3 regions of the Colwellia sp. F1 genome follow, and region 3 is predicted to be linked to each of the others. Evidence: predicted binding sites of a transcription regulator. Region 3 holds the regulator's gene; each other region holds the start of a gene.
The links. The regulator MetJ, encoded in region 3, represses methionine synthesis genes. The targets are predictions, from matches to a motif close to TAGACGTCTAGACGTCTA.
Positions count from the first base shown of each region.

Region 1: the regulator MetJ is predicted to act here: its motif matches at 1,041-1,058, upstream of metK (methionine adenosyltransferase).
Region 2: the regulator MetJ is predicted to act here: its motif matches at 1,326-1,343, upstream of metE (5-methyltetrahydropteroyltriglutamate--homocysteine S-methyltransferase).

Region 1 covers NZ_JBWDLI010000008.1:43,292-46,582, reverse strand. The annotation lists gene AC0UA9_RS09140 (hypothetical protein) at 1-870, shown strand, start outside; gene metK (methionine adenosyltransferase) at 1,197-2,384, shown strand; gene rsmE (16S rRNA (uracil(1498)-N(3))-methyltransferase) at 2,603-3,291, shown strand, end outside.
Region 2 covers NZ_JBWDLI010000005.1:161,989-165,279, forward strand. The annotation lists gene metE (5-methyltetrahydropteroyltriglutamate--homocysteine S-methyltransferase) at 1-1,267, opposite strand, end outside; gene AC0UA9_RS06460 (LysR substrate-binding domain-containing protein) at 1,420-2,376, shown strand; gene AC0UA9_RS06465 (bifunctional alpha/beta hydrolase/OsmC family protein) at 2,573-3,291, shown strand, end outside.
Region 3 covers NZ_JBWDLI010000012.1:89,900-93,190, forward strand. The annotation lists gene metL (bifunctional aspartate kinase/homoserine dehydrogenase II) at 1-147, opposite strand, end outside; gene metB (cystathionine gamma-synthase) at 226-1,386, opposite strand; gene metJ (met regulon transcriptional regulator MetJ) at 1,690-2,019, shown strand; gene hemE (uroporphyrinogen decarboxylase) at 2,070-3,137, opposite strand.

The sequences.
Region 1 (3,291 bases), on a different contig from region 3:
TCAGAAGCAGTGTACGAGTGGAATAAAGATTACAGTTATGCTAAAAACATCGCCATGATGGTGCGCCCGTCAGGTTTGGGTTTTGGTGTTGATGACGAAAAAAAACCCAAAGACTTACCTGTGTTTACCAACAACAACACAACAGACTTCACAGCGCTAACTACCGCTTTTGTTGAAGGTGGACTAGGCGGAGCTTTGTTATTTAACTCTCTCGACAATACTGTGAAAAAGAAAAATGGATGGTCACCTATTTTAGTGGATTTTATACCTGTCTCGGTTTTACCAAACCCAAACGATAAAGATGCGTACATAACGATACGTAACATCATATCAAGTAAAATACGCAAGTCTTTGGAAAAAGAGCACCCTTTACTTGAGTGGAAAGGTGCCTATTTTAATACTAACCGTTGGGCAGCGGCAAACTCTAAAGCCTATTTTAATGATCCGTCTTGTGGTGACGCATATAACTTGGGAAACACCGATGCTAAATACACGCTTTCATCGTCAGACTACCATCCTGAGCTACTAGAAGATAAAGGCGACAACAAACTAACAGCACCTTACTGCGGTATTACATTTGAATCGTCAATAGCGGGTAAGATAATTATTGATGAAGTTGATTATTGGATAGTCATGAGTATGACCAATAAAGCCTATAACAGTCCTGATACGGTGTATTACCTACAATCATTAAATAAATCATACCCAGGGCACATACTTAACCCAAGATTGTTTCAGATGTACGTGTTTTTTGAAGGCATGAAAACAGCCAAACGCAGAACAAAAAGCAACAAATATCCATTTGTATCACATCAAGGAAACATTCATTTGTTTGATAAAGACGATAAAAACACAACCCCTAAGCTTTAGTTCAGATGGGCGTCAATCACATTGACGCCTTTTTTTATATTTTAAGTCCCTTCACTTGTCTGAGTGTTTCAGAGACTTGCCCGAACCAGCACGCCCCGTAAAATAAGCACTTCGCTATTGTTAAGGCAAAACATGCATGGTGATTATTTCTTTAAACGACCAAAGCCATTTAGACGTCTAGGCGTAAAAAAGATAGAAAAGTTATTCTTATAATAGTAAACTGTCGCCATTATTGTATTAATTTTGATACTCCCCCTTAATCTCTATTGTTCTTAATAAGTAATTATTAAGTGTTAATGGTAAACAATTCAAGCTGTTGAGGATTTATGTCTACACACTATTTCACTTCTGAGTCGGTTTCTGAAGGCCATCCAGATAAAATTGCCGATCAAATTTCTGATGCGGTTTTAGATTCTATTATTGCTAAAGATAAGTTTGCCCGTGTTGCCTGCGAAACAATGGTTAAAACCGGTGTTGCCATTATTTCTGGTGAAGTTAGCACTGATGCCTGGGTTGATTTAGAAACAATCACCCGTAATGTTATTAGTAATATTGGCTATACGTCTTCTAACGTTGGTTTTGATGGCGAAACATGTGGCATTATCAACTTAATTGGCCAACAGTCACCTGAAATAGCCCAAGGTGTTGACCGCAGTAAGCCTGAAGACCAAGGTGCGGGTGACCAAGGTTTAATGTTTGGCTATGCCACCAATGAAACTGAAACATTAATGCCTGCGCCATTATATTATTCACACCGTTTAGTAGAGCGCCAAGCTGAAGTGCGCAAATCGGGTGCGCTGCCTTGGTTGCGCCCTGATGCTAAGTCACAAGTGACCTTTATCTATCAAGACAATAAACCGGTTGCCATTGATACCGTTGTGCTTTCAACTCAGCATAATCCTGATATTAAACAAGAAGATTTAGTTGATGCGGTTATGGAAAATATTATTAAGCATGTACTGCCCGCTAACTTATTAACAAAAGACACTAAGTATCATATTAACCCAACCGGTCGCTTTGTTATTGGCGGGCCAGTAGGTGATTGTGGCTTAACTGGTAGAAAAATTATTGTTGATACTTATGGCGGTATGGCTCGCCACGGCGGTGGGGCTTTCTCGGGTAAAGATCCGTCGAAAGTAGATCGCAGTGCCGCTTATGCCGGCCGTTATGTTGCTAAAAACATTGTTGCCGCAGGCCTAGCCGAGCGCTGTGAAATTCAAGTGTCTTACGCGATTGGCGTTGCTGAGCCGACCTCAATTTCCATTGACACCTTTGGTACTGGTGTTGTTAGCGAAGCGCGTTTAGTTAAATTGGTTCGTGAACATTTTGATTTACGCCCGTACGGCATTACTAAAATGCTCGATTTATTACACCCTATGTATCAGCAAACGGCGGCCTATGGTCACTTTGGTCGTGAGCCTTTTGAAATGACCGTAGGCGACGATACTTTTACCGCTTTTAGCTGGGAAAAAACAGACAAAGCAGATGATTTACGAAAATCATTAGGCATGTAGTGCTCTGCATTGCTTAAGCGCATACTGTTTTGACTAAGCCAACACCCTATTCTCAATGTGTTGGCTTTTTTTATGGTGAAAAACGCGATAACAAGGCATAACAATAAATAATTAGACCACAGGATTGTTTTTACCGTATCAGCCCTCATATTTTAATTATTGTTATATTTTAACTAGCTACCCTTAATTACCTTTACTTTTAACAAATATTAATTTACATGACTAACACACGTATTTACCAAAATAGCGAATTAACGTTACACAGCACAGTGAACTTGTCTGATGACGCCTTTGGCCATGTTGTTAGAGTTCTACGTTTAGCAAAAGGTGATACCATTAACCTTTTTAATGGTAATGACAGTGTTCAATATACTGCTAAATTAATTGAGGTGAAAAAAAAGCAGGCAAGTGTTGAAATTATTCAGCAAGAAGCCATAGCGAATGAGTCTCCTATTCATATTCATTTAGGGCAAGGTATATCCCGTGGGGATCGCATGGACTATACTTTACAAAAGTCAGTGGAGCTTGGTGTGAGTAAAATTACCCCGTTATTTACCGAACGTTGTGGGGTAAAACTGACGGGTGAACGTTTAGCGAAAAAACGTGATCAGTGGCAAAAAATAGTGATTAGCGCTTGTGAGCAAAGTGGCCGTTGCCTAGTACCTGAAGTTGCAGAGCCTATCCCTTTGCAACAGTGGTTGGCGCAAGAAAGCAGTGCAATTAAAATTAACTTACAGCCAAAAGCGCAGCATTCTATTATGACATTACCCATTAGTGCGACTGAACATGCATTAAAATTTCGACTACTTATCGGGCCAGAGGGTGGCTTAAGCGACGAAGAAATACAGCAAGCTAACGCGGCTAGTTTTCAAGATATATTACTTGGCCCAAGAGTATTAAGAACAGA
Region 2 (3,291 bases), on a different contig from region 3:
TGGCTTTGCGCTTTTCAAAGCTTTCGCTACGGTGGAAGTCTTTAGCAACTAAGCTATTCACGCGTTGCTGTACTGCTTGGTTATGAATACGCTTAGCAACACGACGCGCGATAGCCGCATTAGAATACAAGGTAATATCATCAATATGTTCATTGACTAATGCGTCTCTTAACAAGGTCAACTCTTGACACTTTTGTTTAGCAAAAGCCAACCAAGATTTAAATTCTTCATCGAGCTTTTGCTCTTGTGCTAAATCAACGGGTGAATGTAATAATGAACACGACGGTGCAAGCCATAAACGTTGGCCTAACTGGCGATAAAGTGGTTGTAGCTTTTGGTAGGCTGACACTAAATCAGTTTTCCACACGTTGCGACCATTGATCACACCTAAAGAAATGATCCAATCATTAGGTAAGCGTTCAATAATACTTTTTATATTGCTTTGCTCTGCAATGGTATCTAAGTGTATGCCGTCAAATGGTAAGCCTTTAATCACTGCTATATTATGCTCAATTGAAGCAAAGTAAGTCGTTAATAATAATTTTAACGTGCTTTTTTCTAGCGTTTGATAAGCCTGAGTAAATGCTTGCTGCCAGTTGCTATCTAACTCTAACCCTAATATGGGTTCATCTATTTGCAGCCAATTAACCCCCGCATGCGCGAGTTGAGTTAATACTTGCTGGTAACGTGCTAATAATGCCGGCAGTAATGATAATTTGTCTTCTTTTTCTACCACACTTAAATGAAGATAAGTAATAGGGCCGAGCAAAACAACTTTCCTGTTATCTGACACTGTTTTTGCGTCTGAATATTGCGATAATAACGGCTCAACATTCACTTTAGCTGTTACACTGTTAACTAATTCAGATGACAACTCTGGTACAATATAGTGATAGTTGGTGTTAAACCATTTTGTCATATCACTCGCGGCACATTGGCAGCCGGTAGGCGCTTTACCGCGTGCAACGCGAAACTCTACATCTAGCGCGCTGTTGCTTTGTTCGCCATGTTGAGGTGTCGCAAAACGTTTTGGCACTAAACCTAGTAATAATGTGGTATTAAGTACATGATCATAATGAGCGAAGTCGCCAACGGGTAATAAATCAATGCCTGACGCTTTTTGAATTTGCCAGTTTGATTGACGACGAGCACGACTTTGCGCTAAGAATTCAGTTTGGCTAATATCACCACGCCAGTATTTTTCTAAAGAGAATTTTAATTCGCGTTTTGCGCCAATGCGCGGAAAACCTAAATTGTGAATTTTCATAACCTGCTCCAATTGAATGTAATAAATGATAACGAAAAATAAATAACGAAAAAACAAATAGACGTCTAGACGTTTGCATGGTTATACTTTAAAAAGAACAGGCTAGTCGCACAAGCGCAATAAATTCACTATGAATATGAAGGAATTTCATAATGTTTGAGATAAAACACCTAAAAACACTCGCTACTTTGTCAAGCACTGGCAACATAAGAAAAGCCGCAGATGCGCTTTTTGTTAGCCAGTCTGCGCTTTCGCATCAAATAAAAGATTTAGAACAAAGGTTAAATACAACGCTTTTTATCCGTAATACTTCCCCCGTACAATTTACAAGCAAGGGCGAAGTATTACTTAAGTTAGCAGACGATATTTTACCTAAAATAAATACCGCATTAAGCGAGTTAAAAGCTGAAAGCAACACAATCACTCAGCTAAATTTAGCCATTGCTTGCCACGCCTGTTTTCAATGGTTATTGCCCGTTACCGAACAGTTTTCGCAGCAATACCCTGACTTAGAAATTCACTTTGTTGAACAAACGTTTTTTGGACAAACTTCAGCTGAACAAGCTTTTGCCGGCCAAAGTCATCACAAAGCAAATGATAAGGTTGATATTTTATTTATTGATGAAAAAAATGACAACGACGATTATATTTATCATGCGCTTGGCACTTATGAGGTTGTTGCGGTTTTAGCCAAAGACAGTGACGTAGGTAACCAGCCTTTTTTAACTGCGGCGGATTTTAACGAGCACATTTTATTAACTTACCCGGTAAAAACTGAAGAGCTTGATCTGTTTAAGCTTTTTCTGAACAAAGAAGCGGGCAGAAATATGGCACTAAAAAACAAACCTAAAGCCATTAAACAAGTTGCGAATAGCCATATGATTTTACAAATGGTTGCGGCTAATATGGGAATTTCTGTATTACCGGCATGGTTGGTCAGCAGTTTAAGCCAACAGTCGTTTGTACAAACCAAACGCATTGGCGAAACCGGCATTTACAAGACGCTTTATGCGCGATATAAAGCCCAAAGCCCACACCTTGATATTATTGAACAGTTAATCCCACAAACGGTTATTGCCTTTAATAAAATTAATAACACCACTCCCTAAAGCAAATACGATTATGTAATGCCACTTATTAGTGGCTGCTCAAGTGGGCAGTCCTAGGGAAGTGTTAACTGAACGCTGCCAACACCAGCAAAGTAACTCGTTTATTATAATTTTATGACTATTTACTTTTATGCCTAGCTATTTATGATGAGTAGCGATAGCTTATACCAACTCTACTAAATTAAGGTGATAGTCGATGAGAAAAAAAGTAGCGTTTACTCGTCAGGGACAACAATTAGCCGGTTTGCTAGAAACACCCGACCAACCCATACGTGCTTATGTTTTGTTTGTGCATTGTTTTACTTGCACTAAAGATAGTGTTGCGGCGTCGAGGGTTAGCCAATTTTTAGTACAAAATGGTTTTGCTGTACTTCGATTTGACTTCACTGGCTTAGGGAACAGCGAAGGTGATTTTGCCAATACTAACTTTTCATCTAATACTGAAGACTTACTTGCCGCGGCTAAGTTTCTTGAACAAGCGTACCAAGCGCCGCAACTATTAGTTGGCCATAGCCTTGGAGGGGCAGCCGTTTTAGCTATTGCTGCGCAACTACCAACAGTGAAAGCAGTTGTTACTATTGGTGCGCCATATGAAGCAAACAATGTAATAAAAAACTTTGCCGCCCACTTAGACAACATTAAAGAAACTGGCTCAGCCACAGTACGTTTAGGCGCGCGTGATTTCACTATTAAACAACAATTTATAGAGGATTTACACAACCAAACCACTGAGCATATCAAGCAGCTAAAAAAAGCCTTACTCGTACTACACTCACCCGTTGATTTAACCGTTGATATTGCTGATGCCGAGAAAATATATAAAGCCGCTATGCACCCTAAAAGCTTTATTAGCCTAGACACCGCTGACCATCTTCTGTCAAAAGTAGCAGACAGTGAATATGCCGCGCAAACTAT
Region 3 (3,291 bases):
AATAATATCATTTAACTGACAGTTTTGCCGAATAACCTCAACAACCCGTTCAATGCATGCTGCATTCGCCAACGAGCTACCACCAAATTTATGTACATTAACAGCGTGCTTTTCGAGTTTATTTTCAGGTATTTGTAATTCTGTCATTGTTTTTTCTATCAAATAGTGGCTGTGGTTGCGAAGGTGCAAGTATCATGGGTAATTACTAGAATAATGCAAGTGCCATTAATCCATTTGGCTTTGTGTTAACCCGTGTGCTAAGTCAGCCAAAATGTCATTAATATCTTCAATGCCCACTGAAAGTCTAACTAATGAGTCGGTGATCCCTGCTTCAAGTCTGGCCGGCTCCCCCATACCTGCATGGGTCATGGTGGCTGGGTGACAAATTAAACTTTCTACACCACCTAATGATTGTGCCAACGTAAACAACGCAATATTGTCGAATAATTTTTTCACCGCTTCAACGCCGCCTTTTACATCAAAACTTAACATAGCACCAAAGCCTGATTGCTGTTTTTTCGCGATATCATAACCAGGATGGTCTTCAAAACCAGGGTAATAAACAGTGTCAATTGCGGGGTGCTCTTTAAGAAAGACGGCAACTTGCTGTGCGTTTTCTTGGTGTTGCTTGATACGAATTGGTAATGTTTTTAAGCCTCGTAAAGCCAAGAAACTATCAAAAGCACTACCCGTAACACCAATACAGTTGGCCCACCAAGCTAACTCTTCTCCTAACGCTTGCGCTTTAGTGACTAGCACACCACCAACAACATCACTATGTCCGTTAATATATTTAGTCGTTGAGTGAAAAACAATATCAGCTCCTAAAGTTAAGGGTTGCTGTAAGGCCGGTGATAAAAAAGTGTTATCGACAGCGACTAAAGCACCCACTTCATGACTAGCTTGAGCAATTTTTTCAATATCAACTAAGCGTAATAAGGGGTTGCTTGGGCTTTCTAGTAAAACTAACTTAGGTTTTTGTGCTAATGCTTGAGCTAATGCTTGTTGATCATTTTGGTCAACAACAATTAAGTTAAACTGACCGCGTTTAGCTAGGTGAGTAAACAACCGAAAACTACCACCGTAACAATCATGTGGAATAACCACTAAATCATCAGCGGATAATAGCTGGCATAGTAACAACACCGATGACATCCCTGTGTTAGTTGCTATACCTACTTTGCCTTGCTCTAAATCAGCAATGGTTTGTGCAAATATTTCTCGGGTTGGATTGCCCGTTCGAGAGTAGTCAAATTGTCGTTTTTCATTAAAGCCCTTCATAGAATAAGTGCTTGATAAGTGAATAGGAGCAACAACCGCCCCGTAGTGTTGGTCGATATTAATACCTGCCTGCACTGCCGATGAAGTAATATTATTCGTTTTCATTTTCGACATCTTTTTTCCCTATTCTTGTTAACTAACAGCTTTATTCTTTTGATCCATCCGTTTGGATGTTTGGACGTCTATAACTCTAAAGGTTTTGGTTATTTAGGTCAAGATTTTTTAGACATCTAAACTTCTACTTGACTGAATTTCTACAGCCAGTAGAATTGCATTATTAATAATAAAATAATCTATACTTTTTATTTTAATCAAGCCTTGATGAAATAATACCCTGTAAATACATTTACAGCACCAATATTAACACCCTAATTAACCGCCGATATTAATAGTAACAGAGGAATTTACATGGCTCAGTGGAATGACGAATATATTAATCCCTACGCCGAACATGGTAAAAAGAGTGAGCAAGTTAAAAAAATTACAGTCTCAATTCCTTTGCGTGTTTTAAAGGTATTAACCGATGAACGCACTAGACGCCAAGTAAACAACTTACGTCATGCGACTAATAGTGAGTTGTTGTGCGAAGCATTTTTGCATGCTTTTACTGGCCAACCCTTACCTGATGACGAAGATCTCGCGAAAGATAATAATGAAAAACTACCAGCTAGTGTTCGTCGTATTTTAGAAGAAAAAGGCATTACTGATTTCAGTGCTTATGATCTAGATGAAGATTAAGTAGCACTAAGTGCTAGCCTCTAGAGTCTAGCACTTAGTTTTCTACTTTTTTACAAATGGTATGGCTTACTTAACCGGTGCACCGACTCAATAAAGTGTCCTGCATGCTCAGGGTTCACATCGGGGTGAATACCATGCCCTAGGTTAAATACATGCCCGGTACCATCCTTACCAAAACCTGCGAGTATTTTCTCCACTTCTTGTTCAATGCGCGGTAAGGGTGCATATAACATAGAAGGGTCCATATTTCCTTGTAAAGCTACCTTATCCCCTACACGTGCTTTAGCGTGCTCGATATCAAGCGTCCAATCAAGCCCTATTGCATCACAACCTGTTGCTACAATGTCTTCAAGCCACATACCGCCATTTTTTGTAAACAAAGTTACCGGCACTTGGCGGCCATCATTGTGTCTTGTTAAGCCGTCTACAATTTTATGCATATACTGTAAAGAAAACTCTTTATAGTCTCGTGCTGAGAGTACGCCGCCCCACGTATCAAACACCATGACAGATTGTGCACCGGCAGCAATTTGCGCATTCAAATATGAAATAACTGACTCAGCCAACTTATCAAGTAATAAGTGCAGCGCTTGAGGCTCTGCAAACATCATTTTTTTAATTTTAGTAAAACCTTTAGAGCTGCCACCTTCAATCATATAGGTTGCCAGTGTCCATGGGCTGCCCGAAAAGCCAATAAGTGGCACACTACCATTCAATTCTTTTTTGATAGTACGTACAGCGTTCATTACATATTGTAGTTCGACTTCAGGATCAGGAATACCAATTTTGTCTATGTCTGCTTTGCAGGTGATAGGCCGTTCAAATTTGGGTCCCTCGCCTGTTTCAAAATATAAGCCTAACCCCATGGCGTCAGGGATTGTAAGAATATCACTGAATAAAATAGCGGCATCAAGTGGAAAACGACGTAGCGGTTGAATAGTTACTTCACACGCTAGGTCAGCATCACGACAAACCGACATAAAATCGCCCGCATTTTTGCGTACTTCCTTATATTCCGGCAAATAACGCCCAGCTTGTCTCATCATCCAAACTGGCGTGTAATCCACTGGCTGTTTTAAAAGCGCACGTAAATAAGTATCATTTTTTAATTCTGTCACCAAAAAACCCTCTAATTTATCCATTTGTTAATTTGCTATATTCTTACTCAATAGAATAGGAAGCAATTTATAGTAGCATTCTAGCACTCGCTGTATTTTGAATCTATGCGCTAAATCAATTCCTTTGAATTAGCGCTTATTATCGACCAGGCGA